Regions from separate parts of the Noviherbaspirillum sp. ST9 genome, predicted to be linked through region 2. Evidence: riboswitches for the same ligand, from Rfam matches in the RefSeq annotation. Region 2 holds a riboswitch; the other holds the start of a gene.
What was found. Region 2 has a riboswitch for cyclic di-GMP ahead of ACNOHI_RS10500 (hypothetical protein). Riboswitches for the same ligand answer to the same signal wherever they lie in the genome.

Region 1: it holds a riboswitch for cyclic di-GMP, as region 2 does, so the genes downstream of both, ACNOHI_RS00085 (lytic transglycosylase domain-containing protein) here and ACNOHI_RS10500 (hypothetical protein) in region 2, are expected to answer to the same signal.

Annotation. Positions count from the first base shown of each region.
Region 1 covers NZ_JBLWFR010000001.1:21,041-28,146, reverse strand. Annotated here, with positions in the region: gene ACNOHI_RS00110 (efflux RND transporter periplasmic adaptor subunit) at 1-132, opposite strand, end outside; gene ACNOHI_RS00105 (efflux transporter outer membrane subunit) at 173-1,561, opposite strand; gene ACNOHI_RS00100 (GNAT family N-acetyltransferase) at 1,703-1,990, opposite strand; gene ACNOHI_RS00095 (GNAT family N-acetyltransferase) at 2,078-3,133, opposite strand; gene ACNOHI_RS00090 (tetratricopeptide repeat protein) at 3,411-4,028, shown strand; gene ACNOHI_RS00085 (lytic transglycosylase domain-containing protein) at 3,998-4,786, opposite strand; cyclic di-GMP riboswitch class I at 4,901-4,985, opposite strand; gene ACNOHI_RS00080 (6-phosphofructokinase) at 5,184-6,284, shown strand; gene ACNOHI_RS00075 (thioredoxin family protein) at 6,286-6,612, shown strand; gene ACNOHI_RS00070 (metal-dependent hydrolase) at 6,677-7,106, shown strand, end outside.
Region 2 covers NZ_JBLWFR010000004.1:287,372-294,477, forward strand. Annotated here, with positions in the region: gene ACNOHI_RS10465 (cation:proton antiporter) at 1-389, shown strand, start outside; gene ACNOHI_RS10470 (YbdK family carboxylate-amine ligase) at 389-1,504, shown strand; gene ACNOHI_RS10475 (MBL fold metallo-hydrolase) at 1,547-2,191, shown strand; gene ACNOHI_RS10480 (hypothetical protein) at 2,208-2,414, opposite strand; gene ACNOHI_RS10485 (porin) at 2,693-3,682, opposite strand; gene ACNOHI_RS10490 (hypothetical protein) at 4,057-4,683, shown strand; gene ACNOHI_RS10495 (tetratricopeptide repeat protein) at 4,686-5,615, shown strand; cyclic di-GMP riboswitch class I at 5,712-5,797, shown strand; gene ACNOHI_RS10500 (hypothetical protein) at 5,851-6,150, shown strand; gene ACNOHI_RS10505 (acyl-CoA thioesterase) at 6,154-6,963, opposite strand.

The sequences.
Region 1 (7,106 bases), on a different contig from region 2:
TGCAGGCTTCGGACCGGCGGCCTTCTTGTCGTCCGCCGCCGTGGAATCCTGGGACAGGAGTGTGGCCCCGCTGGCGAGGACAAGCAGCGCAACGAGGACGAAGGCGGCGGGTTTGAATTGGAATGGCTTCATGTCGTTGTTTCCGTCATTCATAGGTCGAGATCTTGCGTGTTCATTGCATTGCGGCGGTCCAGCCGCCGCCGGCGGCGCGATAGAGGGCGATCCATGCGGCGCGGCGCTCTCTTTCCAGCGCGACGAGCGCGTTTTCCGAGGCGAGCCGGTTGCGGCGTGCCTCTTCCAGCTCGACCAGGCTGGCGAGCCCGCTCTTGTAGCGCGCCTCCGTCGCATTGAACGACGACCGGTAGCCTTCGACCGCGATGCGCGCATCCTCGCCGCGCGCGGCGGTGCTGTTCAGGTTGACCAGTGCTTCTTCCACCTCGCGTACCGCCTGGCGCACACGCGCCCGATAGGTGGCGACGGCGGCCTCGTAGCGTGCCTGGGCCGCTTCGACGTTGGCCGCGCGGCGTCCGCCGTCGAAGACCGGCAGCGACAGGGCCAAGGGGCCGATGGACCATGTGGACAATTCCACATCGGTTCCGCCTGTACGGAAGCTGGCGCGCCCCACGGAACCGCTGAGCGACAGGCGCGGGAAGCGCTGCGCCTGCGCGCCGCCGATGTCGGCGCTGGCGGCGGCGACTTCGCGCTCGGCGGCAAAAACGTCGGGGCGCTGCGACAGCACTTGTGCCGGCAGGCTGTCGATGACGATGCCGGTCTCCGCGGCGGGCGCGGCAACGGTGGACAGTTTCTGCCGCAGTTCCGGCTCGGGCAGCGCCGTCAACGCGACCAGTGCCTTGGTGCCGGCGTCGCACTGCGCACGTTGCTGCGTCGCGCGCGCATTCGCTTCAGCCGCGCTCGCGCGGGCCAGGGCGGCGACTGCGGGGGCAGTGAAACCGGCCTGCCGGCTCAGGTCCGCCAGGCGCGCGGTTTCGCCGCGCGACGCGGCATCAGACAGGGCTATGGCAAGAAGGCCGTCACAGGCACGCTGGCTGTAATACAGGTTGGCCACTTCCGCCGCGACCGACACGCGCGCCTCGTGCCAGCCGGCGGTCGCGCCTTCAAGACGCGACTGCGCAGCATCACGTGCCGCCCTTCCCGCGCCGAACAGGTCGATCTCCCATGCGGACTGGAAGCCGGCCTGGGCCGTCGTTGCCATTGGCTGCGGGGGCTGCGCGCTGCTGCGGGCGACGCTTGCCCCCGCGTCCAGCGTCGGCAGCAACGCCGCACCGGAGGCGACACGCAGCGCGCGCGCCTCGTCGATCCGTGCACGCGCGGATGCGATCGTGGGACTTGCCGCCTGCGCCGACGCAATCAGCTGTGCCAGCATCGGATCGCCCTGCTGCTGCCACCATTGCGCGAGACCCGCGACGTTGCCGCCGTGCGGCAGGGGCGCGTGCCACTGCTGCGGTGCGATCGTTGCGAGCGGGGCCGGCGGCTCGGGGGTTGCACACGCGGCGAGCACCATGGGCAGACCAACGGCGAGAAGCTTTTGACGTTTGTTCATGGTTCTTTTTGTTGTGGCGTTTCGCGACGGCGACGCGTGAGTGAGGGTGTCGTCATGTCTCAGTAAAAGACAAGTGTGTTCGAGGCGACTTGCGCCCGGCGCCGGCACTGCCGTTCCAATGTGAACGGCATGGAAGAAAAGTCAGTCTATCCTGACCGCCGCGCCGTATTCCGGATGGCGGCCCAGGTAACCGGCGATGAACTCGCAACGGGCAACGATCTTCCGTCCGGCGGCTACGGTATCGTCCAGCGCAAGCTTCGCGAGCTTCGAACCATAGCCTTTTCCCTCGTGCCCCTCGCCCACCTCGGTATGCGTGAAGACAACCGCGTCGCCGTCGAGCTTGTACTCGGCGATACCGACGACTTCATCGTTATCGAGCAGTTCATAACGTTGCTGCTCGCTGTTGTTCCTCAGGGTTGCACCACTCATGATTCTCCCGTATTCAGTCTACGTCGGCACACACGTTGAAACTTGTCTTTCATTGCGCAATTGTAGTGCAAGGCCGACAAATCGGATTCAGCGTCCGCGCAAGCTTTTTGCCGCGCGCCATGCCGCCAGCGCCTTGCCCGCCAGGCGCCATGGAAGGGTGTGTCCCTGCCCGGCGCGATGCAGGACCCAGCGATTTGCGGCCAGGGTGGCGCCCTTGCAGGCCGTCTGGAATGCGCTGCCGGCATGGCGGACAAGCGCGCCCGGGGAACGATACAGCGCCAGATGATGAAATGCCTGGAACTCGCCGAGCAGCGCGGTCTTGTAGTCGTACCAGCTGTGGCCGAGGTGAAAGCGTTCCGCTCCCGTCTCGATGGCATGGCAGGCGGCGAGATAGCAGCACAGCATGCCGAGCCGGTACGAATCGAACTCGGCCTCATGGGTGTTCACGCGTGAGATGCAATTCTTTCCGAAGCGATACAGTAGCGTGCCGCCGCAGATACGCCCGTCGATGCTTGCCGCCAGCACCGCGCCGCACTGCCGGACGAGCGTGACAATGCGCTGCGCCTCCTCCTCATCGATGGCAAAGGCCATGCCTTTGGCCGCGATGCGAACGCGGCTCAGTTCGATGATGTGGCGGATCATGCCTTCGTCGGCTTCCGTCCGTTCGTACACGGCATGACGAAACGTGGGGAAATCGCGCTCCAGGCGGTGGCGGTGACGCTTCAGGTTCTTGCGCGTGGCCGGACCGAGGCGCGCAAGATATTCCTGCGGCGTGGACGGCAACGGAACGATGAAATCTTCGGCGCAGAAGGCTTGCTGGCGCAACAAGGGGATGTGCGACGCGGCCGTCTGCACGGCGTGGAATTCGATGACATCCACAAGGGGGGACTGTGCGAACATGTGGCGCGCAAAGCGGAGCACTTCGTCCGCGTCGAGCCGCATGCCTTCATTGACGACGCGGATCCGGCTGCCTTCGCGGCGAAAAAGGAAAACAGCTGCCGGCGTGCCATCCCTGTAGGCGACGTAAGTGCTGACACCTTCAAGGCTGGCGCAATGGCGAAAGTACGCAAGGGAGGAGTAGAGCGTTCCGTACAGCCTGTCCAGCTCGGGACCGACAAAGGAAGGCACTTCGTTGTCATGCACGGCGATTCCGGCCGGGGCCGGGACCGCGGAGAGGGGCTTCGCGTCGAATGGCACCGCGTATGGTGGACGCCTGCATCAATGGCAGCGTCGCGTTACCTGCAATATGAGGCGGAAAATCGCTCCGCCGGAGAGACTGCGAGCGTCTGACCGGGAGGGAAGTTCCCGCGCCCCCATCGCACGTGATCTTGTTCTACCGCAATCAAGTGCGTGTTGGCCTCCAAAGACAAGCCCGGATGGCTACCCTCTTTTTCTCCGTCAGCTTGCCATGGATAAAGACATGTCCCTGCCCTCCCCATCCGCCAACATTGCCCTTCACCATGCGCTCGGCCACCACCAGCGCGGCCGCCTGAAGGAAGCGGAGCAGTTGTACCGCTTCGTCCTCAAGACGCATCCCGGGCACGTCGATGCCGGCCGCAACCTTCTGGCGTCGATGCTCAAGGGCGGCCGCTATGCCGAGATGGAAAGCGCGGCACTGGAGCTGGTGAAGGATGCGCCACGTTTCGGGATCGCATGGAAAGGCATGGGCGTAGCGCAGCTGATGCAGGGCAAGGATGCGGTGCATGCCTTCCGCATGGCGGTGCAGCATCTGCCGGATGACGCGGAGTCACTCGAAAACCTCGGGCTGGCGCTCAAGCGCGCCGGACAGCAGGAAGAGGCGGAACGCTGCTTGCGCCGGGCGGTCATGCTGAATCCCGCCTCTGCAAGCGCGTGCGTCAATCTCGGCAATCTCCTGCGCGAAACCGGGCGCGTCGAGGAAGCGGCGGCCTGCTTCCGCCGCGCAATCGAGAGCCGCCCCGACAATGCGGATCTCCACGCGCAGCTCGCTGCTGTCTTGCAGGAGCAGGGCAGCAGCGACGCGTTGCCTCAGGGCTCGTCGCCGGACGACGCCGCGTAAAACTTTCTCACGTCCCGCACATAGCGTCGCGTCTCGTTGAACGGCGGCACGCCGTTGTACTTGCGGACGTTGCCGGGGCCGGAATTGTAGGCGGCAAGCACCTCGTCGAAGGTCGCGTGCGTCCGCATCAGGTATTTCAGGTAAGCGGTGCCGGCGTGGATGTTCGTCTGCGGATCGAACAGCGCATGTGCGTTGACGACGCCGACGAACTTCGCCGTCCCCGGCGTGACTTGCATCAGTCCGCGCGCATTCTTCTTCGAGCGCGCCTTCGGGTTGTACCCGGATTCCTTCTGGATCACCGCATGGATCAGGCTCGGCGGAACGCCGTGACGCAGCGACGCATTGACGACCATGTGGTGGTAAGGCTTGGCGTCGCAGGAATGGCAGGTCGCGTTGTCGACGATATCCTGGATCGATTCGCTGTAATCCGGCGCGGGCAGCAGCGTGCGCGGCGATGCGGCGCGCCCTGCCTTGCGGAAGGCGCGCGGCTCGATACCAAACGTGCCCCACTCGGCGAGCACGTCCTGCGTGCGCACGCGCTTCTTGCGCGCCGACTCCGGTGCGACCTGGGTGGCGACTGCCTGCTGCTCGTTCTCGACGCCCGGGGCGGATTTGAAGGGCAAGGGTCCTGCACATGCGGCAAGCAATGCCGCGAAAAAAAGAGCGGACAACACCTTCACCGCCCTGGCTGTCACTGCCGCACGCGCCAGCAGGGAATTGCTGGCGTTCCCCCGCGCGGTTGCATTGTTGCTGCACATGGTTCCTCCGCTCGCGGCACGCAGATGTGCCGCATGGCCGGCATGCATTCGCGAAGGAAGTTGCTGGAGTGAAGAAAGCTGGAGGGCGGCAGGATGCGAGCGGACGGGTATCCACTCGGCAGCCCTGCTGTCATAGACATATGCCCTTAGACCAGAAGCTTTGCGTCCCCGCCTTTCGACGGGTTTGCCCTTATCGGAATGTTTGCTGCCGGAATCAGGATACGCCAATCATTTCCCAATAGAAAATGACTGAAGCATCTTGATACAAGTGCGAGGCAAATTCGCCACGAAACGATAGCGGCTTGACACGATCTACTGACACAAAGCCAACGTCTCCGGCACGATTGACTTGGTTCTGCCCGGGGGTGATACTAAATTGACATATCCAGGAGAAACTGTGGTCAAACGAATCGCCATTAATACCGGCGGGGGCGACGCGCCCGGCCTCAATGCTGTCATCCGTGCAACCGTGCTCGCCGCCATCAATCGGGGCTGGGAATGCTACGGCATCCGCGACGGCTTCAACGGCATCCTCAATCCCGACCGCTATGCTGACGGCGGCGTGTTCCGACTGACGCGCGATGGCGTGCGCGGCATCGCGCACCTGGGCGGCACGATCCTCGGGACGACCAACAAGGGCAATCCGCTGCACTATCCGGTGCAGATGCCGGACGGCACGACCAGGGACACGGACCGCTCCGGCGAGATCCTCGACTACTTCGCGAAGGAAAAACTCGACGCCTTGGTGGCCATCGGCGGCGACGGCTCGCTGACGATTGCGCATGCGTTGCACAAGATGGGCCTGCCGGTGGTCGGCGTGCCGAAGACCATCGACAACGATCTCGACAAGACCTTCACCACGTTCGGCTTCGACACGGCGGTGGCGTTTGCGACCGATTGCCTGGATCGCCTGCACAGCACGGCGGAGAGCCACCAGCGCGTGATGGTGGTGGAAGTGATGGGGCGCTACGCGGGATGGATCGCCCTGCATGCCGGCATTTCCGGCGGCGCCCACAGTATCCTGATCCCGGAAATTCCCTTCGACATCGAGAAGGTGGCGGAGAAAGTGCGCTGGCGCGACGGACTGGGCCGCATGTATTCGATTGTCGTCGTTGCCGAAGGTGCGGCCCCCGTGGAAGGCGGACGTGAAGTGGCCGAGGCGGCAGGCACCGGACATGCCGAACGCCTGGGCGGCATCGGCGAACGCGTTGCCCGCGCGCTGCAGGAGCGCACCGGCAAGGACGCGCGCGTCGTCGTACTCGGCCATCTGCTACGCGGCGGCAGCCCGACCTCCTTTGACCGCCTGGCTGCACTGCGCTTCGGCGCCGCGGCGGTGCGCGCCCTCGAGCAGAACATGTCCGGGGTGATGGTGTCGCTCGCCTTTCCAAACGTCGAATACGTCGCGCTCGAGGAAGTCGCCGGACGCATGAAAGGCGTGCCCCTCGACAGCGACACGCTGCAGACGGCGCGCGACATCGGCATCAACTTTGGCGACTAGCATGGGACTCAATACCAACTACGCGGAAAGCGAACCGGCACGGGCCGAGGTCGATGCCCTTCCCGGCCCGACCGTCGTCGAATTCGGCGCGCCCTGGTGCGGCTTCTGCATCGGCGCACAGCCGCTGATCGAAAAGGCCTTCGACGGCCATGACAACGTTCGCCACATCAAGATCGAGGACGGTCCGGGGCGCAGGCTGGGCCGTTCTTACCGGATCAAGCTGTGGCCGACGCTGGTCTTCCTCAAGGACGGCGTTGAAGTCGCGCGTCTCGTGCGTCCGTCCGATGCCGGCGCGATCGGGCAGGCACTGGCGCAGCTCGACAGCTGACGCGAATGCAGGGTTCTCTCGGCACTGGCAGAGAAGAAGCGCCGCAGCCGTGTAAGATTGTCCGATGGATAATCTGAGTCACTCCCTCGCCGGCCTCGCTGTCGGTGAACTCCTTCACCGCAGCCTGCCGCAGGAAGCCGATCCCGGCCAACAGCGCATTCGCCGCCGCCTGCTCCTGTTCACCTCCTGGGCGGCCAGCAACTTCCCCGACCTGGATCTCGTGCTGACGCCGGTGCTGCCGGTGCCGCTCGGCTACCTGATGCACCACCGCGGCCATACGCACACGCTGCTGTACGCGATTCCGCAGGCACTGCTGCTATGGGGACTGATCCTCCTCCTGTGGCCGAACGCGCGCCGCCTCATCGACGCCAGCGCCACCGCGCGCAAGGGCTTCTTCGCGGCATTGTCGATCGGGCTCGTGCTGCATCTGTCGATGGACTTCCTCAATTCGTACGGCATCCATCCGTTCCATCCGTTCGACTCGCGCTGGCTGT
Region 2 (7,106 bases):
AGCGTAATTTTGGCGCACTCGGCGACATGCTCACCGTGCTGCTTTTCGTATTCATTGGTGCAACCCTGGCCTGGCCGCGTATCGCCGCGGGTATCGGAACCGCGGCCGCCATCGTGGGCGTACGTCTCGTCGCGAAACTGGTCGGCGTGACCCTGTTCGCACGCGCCAGCGGCACAAGTTGGCGCAAGGGACTGCTGTCCGCGCTGTCGCTGTCCCCGATGTCGGTACTGGTGCTCGCCATGTTGGTACGCACGCACGCCATGGGCATCGACCTGTTGGACCATCTCGCACCGCTGGCCGCCGCGACGCTGTTCCTTGCCATTGCCGGTCCGCTTCTGACCCAGTGGGCGCTGAAACTTGCCGGTGAAACGCCGGAAAAGGAGGCCTGATGTCGCTGGAATCTTTCAAGTCATCGCAGCCGCTGACACTCGGCGTCGAGCTCGAACTGCAGCTCGTCAGCCTCAGCGATTTCGACCTCGTGGATGCGAGCCCGGACATGCTGCATCTGCTGGAGCGTAAGCGTTTCCCGGGCAACGTCGTGCCCGAGATCACGGAGAGCATGATCGAGATATCGACCACCGTACATTCGGGCTACGCCGGATTGCTGGCGCAACTGCACAGCATTCGAGACAGCCTGGTGGAGGCGGGCGACATGCTGAACGTCGGCGTATGCGGCGGCGGCACGCATCCCTTTCAGCGCTGGACTGAGCGCAAGATATTTTCCAAGCCGCGCTTCAAGCAGGTCTCCAGTCTTTACGGATACCTGGCGAAGCAGTTCACCATCTTCGGCCAGCATATTCACATCGGGTGCCCGTCGGGCGACGACGCCTTGCTGTTGTTGCATGCGCTGAACCGCTATATCCCGCATTTCATCGCGCTGTCGGCGTCGTCGCCGTATGTGCAGGGTAGCGACACCTTGTTCAATTCGGCCCGGCTGAATTCGGTCTTTGCCTTCCCGCTGAGTGGGCGGGCGCCTTTCCTGCTGCGCTGGGAGGATTTCGAGCGCGACTATTTCACGCGCATGGAAGGCACCGGCATCGTCAAGAGCATGAAGGACTTCTATTGGGATATCCGGCCAAAGCCTGAATTCGGCACCATCGAGCTGCGCGTGTGCGATACGCCGCTCACGGTGGACCGTGCCGCGGCGCTGGCCGGCTACCTGCAGGCACTGTCTGCCTACCTCATGGAAGGGGCGGAGCCGCCGCCTGCCGAGGACGATTACCTCGTGTACAACTACAACCGCTTCCAGGCGTGCCGCTTTGGCCTCGACGGCACCATGGTGCATCCGCAAAGCCACGAAACGATGACCATTCGCGACGACGTCCTGGCCACCTTGCATCGGATCGAGCCGTACGCGGTATCGCTTGGCGGCCTGCCCGCGCTGGAGCACATCCGGCACGCTGCGGAATCGGGTAACGATGCGGGCTTCCTGCGCAGCGAGCGTGCCGGCATGGGCAGTCCGGAAGGCATGGTCGACGCAGCAATCCGGCGTTTCCGCGAGTGAGCGTGGCATACTTTCGGTCTTTCCCCTACCGATTTTCCTGCCATGAAATGCGCCATCGTCCCCGTCACCCCCTATCAGCAGAACTGCAGCATCCTGGTCTGTGAGCAAACGAGACGTGCGGCGCTGGTCGACCCCGGCGGCGACGTGCCGCGCCTGCGCGACGCGCTCAAACAACTGGATGTCACGCTTGAAAAGGTCATCCTCACCCATGGCCATATGGACCACTGCGCGGCGGCCGATGTCATACGCAAGGAGTTCGGCGTGCCGATCGAAGGCCCGCACATCGAGGATAAGTTCTGGATCGACCAGCTGGCCGAGTCGTGCCGCAGGGTCGGCTTTCCGCATGCCGACGCATTCGAGCCTGACCGCTGGCTCGATGACGGCGAGACAGTGACGTTCGGCGCGCAGACGCTGGAAGTGCTGCACTGCCCTGGGCATACGCCCGGGCACGTGGTGTTCTTCCACCGCGGTGTCCGTCTCGCCCTGGTGGGCGATGTGCTGTTCCAGGGATCGATTGGCCGCACGGATTTCCCCCGCGGCGATTACGACACCCTGATCGACTCCATCCGCAACAAGCTCTGGCCGCTTGGTGACGACGTCACCTTCGTACCCGGACATGGTCCGGCATCGACTTTCGGCGACGAAAGGAGAAACAATCCCTTCGTCGCGGATATGCGATTCGGTTAGATCGGAAGGAAGAAAATCAGCCGGTATGGCCGGATGCGCAGCACACCCTGCATCCGGTCACCTTGTCGAAGTGCGCCTTCGCGGCTTCGACGGCGTCGCCGCACCGCATGTAGGTTCCCAAATGGATCCCGTTATCGCCTTCGGGCAGATGGGCGCAGCGCGGGACGTGCACCTCATGTTCGCCGTTCGGATTGGCCAGCTTGTTGACGTAATAATGCTGCACTGCGCACCTCCTGAAGTTGTCGATGACACTGCGCGGCCCATGCTAATCAAAGCAGCACGGGATGTCCTTAACCTGGGATAAGGTCGTCCAACAAAACGCGGCAATTCTACAGACGAAAAAAAGCCCGCTGCAGCGCGCGGGCAAAGCCATATCTTGCGATATGGTAGAGACAACACCTTGGGACTAAATGCGCCGCTGCCGGAGGTATGCAGCGACACAGATTCAATGCTTGTTGCCGTTCCCCCTGCGCTCAGACAGCGGGAACAGGCAGGCCTTCATCAGAACGTGTGGCGAACACCGAGGTTGAACGCCTTGTTTCCGGAACCAGCTTCGGTGTTGTTACCGACGGTGAAGGTCGCGCCACGCTTGTTGTTGATGCGCGCGTAGGCGGTGTAGAAGTCGGTACGCTTGGACAGTGCGTAGGTGTAGCCCAGCGCCCACTGGTTCGCGTCGCGGTTCAGCGCGGAGTCGTCATCCTTGCGGATGAACGACGCCAGCACTTTGTGCGGGCCGAACGGAACGGTAGCGCCGACCAGCAGGTCGTTGTTGTCGACCGTGCCAGTGCCCTTGTTCTTGCCGTAGGCGAGGTGGGCCTTGGCGACGCCGAAATCGTACGTGCCGCCGATGACCGTGTTGCGTGCGTTGTCGGTTGCCGTCGCATTGTTCAGCCTGTGGTAGCCCAGGCCGACTTTCAGCGGGCCCGCGCCGTAGTTCAGCGAGGCGCCGATTGCGCGGCTGGCGGAATTGTTGCCGGCGACTTCACCAAAGCCGTATGCCAATTCACCCGAGAAACCGCCCATGGTCGGGGAGGTGTACTTGACGGTGTTGTCCATGCGGGTGCCGGAGTTTGCCATCAGGTTGGTGAAGCGGCCGGCCATGCCGTTGCCGAAGGGATCGGCAGCAGCGGAAACCAGGTAATGCGGGGTGTACTGGCGGCCGAAGTTGGTCGCGCCGAATTCGCCCTTCAGGCCGACATATGCCTGGCGGCCGAACAGCAGACCACCGGTCAGTGCGCCGGTGTCTTCATTGAAACCGTTCTCCAGCACGAAGTTCGCGGACAGACCGCCACCCAGGTCTTCGGTACCGCGGAAGCCGATGCGCGACGCGGAAGCAACACCGCTCGTCAGTTTGGAAACAGAACCGGCGGCACCGCCTTTTTCCAACACGATACCGGCGTCAACCACACCGTAGATGCTCACGTTGGTCTGGGCCGAAGCGGCTCCGGCAAAGCTGCCGATCACGGCGAGCGCGAGTAGCGATTTCTTCATTCTTGAGTCCTTGAGTTGAGAGGGGAAAGCCAGTGTGCGTATCCACTTGCGCGGATGGATCGAACGATAGAGGCAGCGCGGTGCACCAATCCATAGGCGTGGTAAGTTGATTTCCGCGCAATAGTCAAAACGCCGATGACAGTCGGTATTTACGTCGCCTTTTCACAACGTGCGTGTGGGTGAATTGCGACGTGTCGCAAATTTTGTTTTCTCCATCAAGCAATCGGAGTGGCAAGAGAAAATCCCGGTGTAATTCGCGCGCCAGCGAGCTACGTGAAAGTACGAATACAGAGAAAGTTGCCAAATCGCTACGCTAGCTACTCCTTGAAACGGCGCGCACCATGCGCCGCCTCACCATTCAACCGAGAGCAAGCATGGCTACACGTGACTTATTGCCGGTGATCCGCGCGGCTCGTGCCGGCGACGCCGCGGCGCAACTGACGCTCGGCAGACACTATCTGTTCGGTGGCAACGGCCTGCCCCGCAATCCCATGTCCGCACTGCATTGGCTTGACCGCGCAGCACGACGTGATGTTGCGGACGCATGGCGCCTGATCGGCGAACATATTCCTTACGAGACGGTGCGCAATATCGCGTCTGCCAGTGCGGTGCTGCCTTGGTACGACAAGGCATTCGATGCGGGCGTCGTGGAGGCCGGGCTGACACTGGCGAGGCTGGTGATGGACGACCCGGCATTGCGTAGCGCATGGCATGACAAGGCGATGCGCGGCTTGCATGCCGCGGCGCAGGCGAACATGCCCGACGCACAATGGCTGCTTGCACAGCATGCCGGCGCCAAGGAACTCGCGGTTGATCCTGCCGCACGCGGTGCGCGCAAGGTTTCGGCATCGCCACTCGAATGGGCTGCGAGCGCAGCGGATGCCGGCATCCTTGCCGCGCGATATGCGCTCGCGGAGCGTGCCTGGGCGGTTGCCGATTATTCCGCGTTCCTGCGCTGGTCTCTCCCTCTCGCGCGTGAGCTCATGCAACGCAGCAGCTGACCGTGAATACGACGCCACAATTTCCACATACGCCTCCAGTACTGTCCGCCGAAGAAGTGCGCCTGCTTGCGCGCACGGCGCACGCACTGATCTTGAGCGCCGACGGCGACAAGCGCGAGGCAATACGCTTTCTGGAACGTGCCGCGTCCGCCGGCGACAGGGACTCGCAGTTGTCGCTGGGCCTGCTGCTTGCACGCATGGATATCGATGGCAAGCGCAATGACACGATCGATGGCATTGCAAACTACAAGGAGGCGATTCGCTGGCTGACCCTTGCCGCGGACCAGGGCGTCGAGAAGGCCTGGTACGCGATTTCGAGGATTTATCAGAAGGCAGAGTTTTCGCAGCGCAGCCTGTCGCAATCGCATGCCTATCTGTGCAAGGCGGCATCCGCCGGTTACCACGTCGCGCAGCGCGAACTCGGCATGCTCGTCTGGCGGACGCGAAAGGGCGATGAGAGCCGGGACGTGCTCGCCCTCTACTGGCTGCACAAGGCGGCTGCGCAGGGATGCGGCGAGGCAGCCACGCGCCTCGAGAAGCTGGCGTCGCGTCCTTCGCCGTCACCCTGGGCACTGGAAGTGCAACGGCAGCTCGCACCGCACGCGTTCAAGGTGCCGCTGGTCGTGAATGCGCGTATCGCGCTTGCCGCCTATTTCGGCTTGTCGTTGCCCGAGGCGCTGCTGATCGATCTTGCGGCCGCGGATCGCGGACATTGCCTGCTGATCGATGTTCGCGCGGATTATGCGCGCGGAAGGCGCCGCCTGATCCTCGTCGGAAACGATGACGACCGCGCCGAGATCGATCGCATCGCGCGCGCATTCGAAGGGGTCGATTGCTCGCCTGGCGCGGAGGGCAGATACCGGCAGAGGTTGTATCGGCTGAAGAAGCTGGTGTCCGACTGGAGCGCCGTACAGCGTCTGCTGAAGGACTGATTCGTGACTCCCTGATTCGGGTCAAGGAAACGCGAGGCGAGGAGAGCGGCGCCCCTGCACGTCGCGTGTTCCGTTGCTATACTCGTTCACACAATAACCCACACAGGGCAAACCGGTCGAAAGACCGGGACGCAAAGCTTCCGGCCTAAAAGAGAAACTCTCATGGTAGCGGAGCCGCCTCCTGAAGCGGAGTCTCGCAGCATCGCGGCGTGCCCTGTTTGCAAAACGCCCAGTCATGTTGAAGTACGCCATCGCCGTCCTCCTCCTCATCCCCGCAATCGGTCGGGCTGAATGCGGTTTCGCCACCAATAGCAGTGAAATGATGATTGTCGTGAGCAAGAAGTCCGACAACAAATGCTTCAAGTCGGAAGAGTTCCGCAATGCCTTCCGTGAAGGTCTCGTCGCATCCGTCAAGACCATGGAGGCAAACTCCCCGCCGATCACGCGCGCGGTCGCTCGCCGGCCGCGGCCGCAGGGACTGCCGATGCCCGTGCAGCAAGCGGAAATGTATTACGGCCAAGCGCCCAAGCGCTAAGGCTCATAGCGACTGGTCCCGGTACCACACCATTTGATGCGTGGTCGCCAGCAGGATGCCATTCCTGGACCAGACCTTTCCCTCCTGGTCGTAATATCCGCCGTTGAAGGCATTCGCTTTTGCCATTGCAAAGGTATGGTGGCCTTCCACCTTCCGCAATGCGGCGCTGTCCGCGTGGAAGTTGATCGTCAGCGTCACGGTCGAGATCGGTGTGGGACCGCCCTTGCGTACGAACAGGCGGGGAATGAAGGTGTCGCAATGCGCGGCAATCGAGGGGAAATCCAGCGCGCGCGGCGGCACGTCGCTGATCCAGCATTGCGTGTCGCTTTCGCGGCCTCCGGAAAGCGGATCGCGGTCGACATAGCGCACGTCGTACATCTGGAGGAAGGGCACGTTGGCCGGTGATGCATAGCGCGCGCGCTCTTCCGGTGCGGCCACGTCCGGCATCGTCGATTCGGTGTCGGACCAGGCATCGCGCCGTACCGCAAACACGGCGGTGCCGGTAATCGCCGGTTCCGCATCTTCGCCCTGGCGAATGTCCATCTGCCAGTGCTGCGTCGAGCGGCCGGTTCGTACCGGATGCACGCGTATCCGGAATGTCCCTTTCTGCAGCGGCCCCGCAAAGTTGACGGTCATTGCCAGCGGGTCGCCCAACCTGCGCGGGTGCGACAGAATCGCTTGCAGCAGGGTCGCGACCGTGGTGCCGCCAAACGGCGAGATCATGTTCCAGTAATGCTCGGAAGTTGTGCCGCGGTACAGGTCGTCGCTTTCCGCCTCCAGGGCAAGCGCCTGGTCGAAGGGATGGGTCGTCATGGGATTTCTTGGTTGATTGAGAAATTCGAACACTCGTGCTTTTCAATGGTAAACAAAATCGCCGGATGGCGCAGGGCGTGCGGAAATTCACCCGAATTTCAAAAAAGTTTCCGTACGGATACAAAAATCCGGCTTGCTGCTAT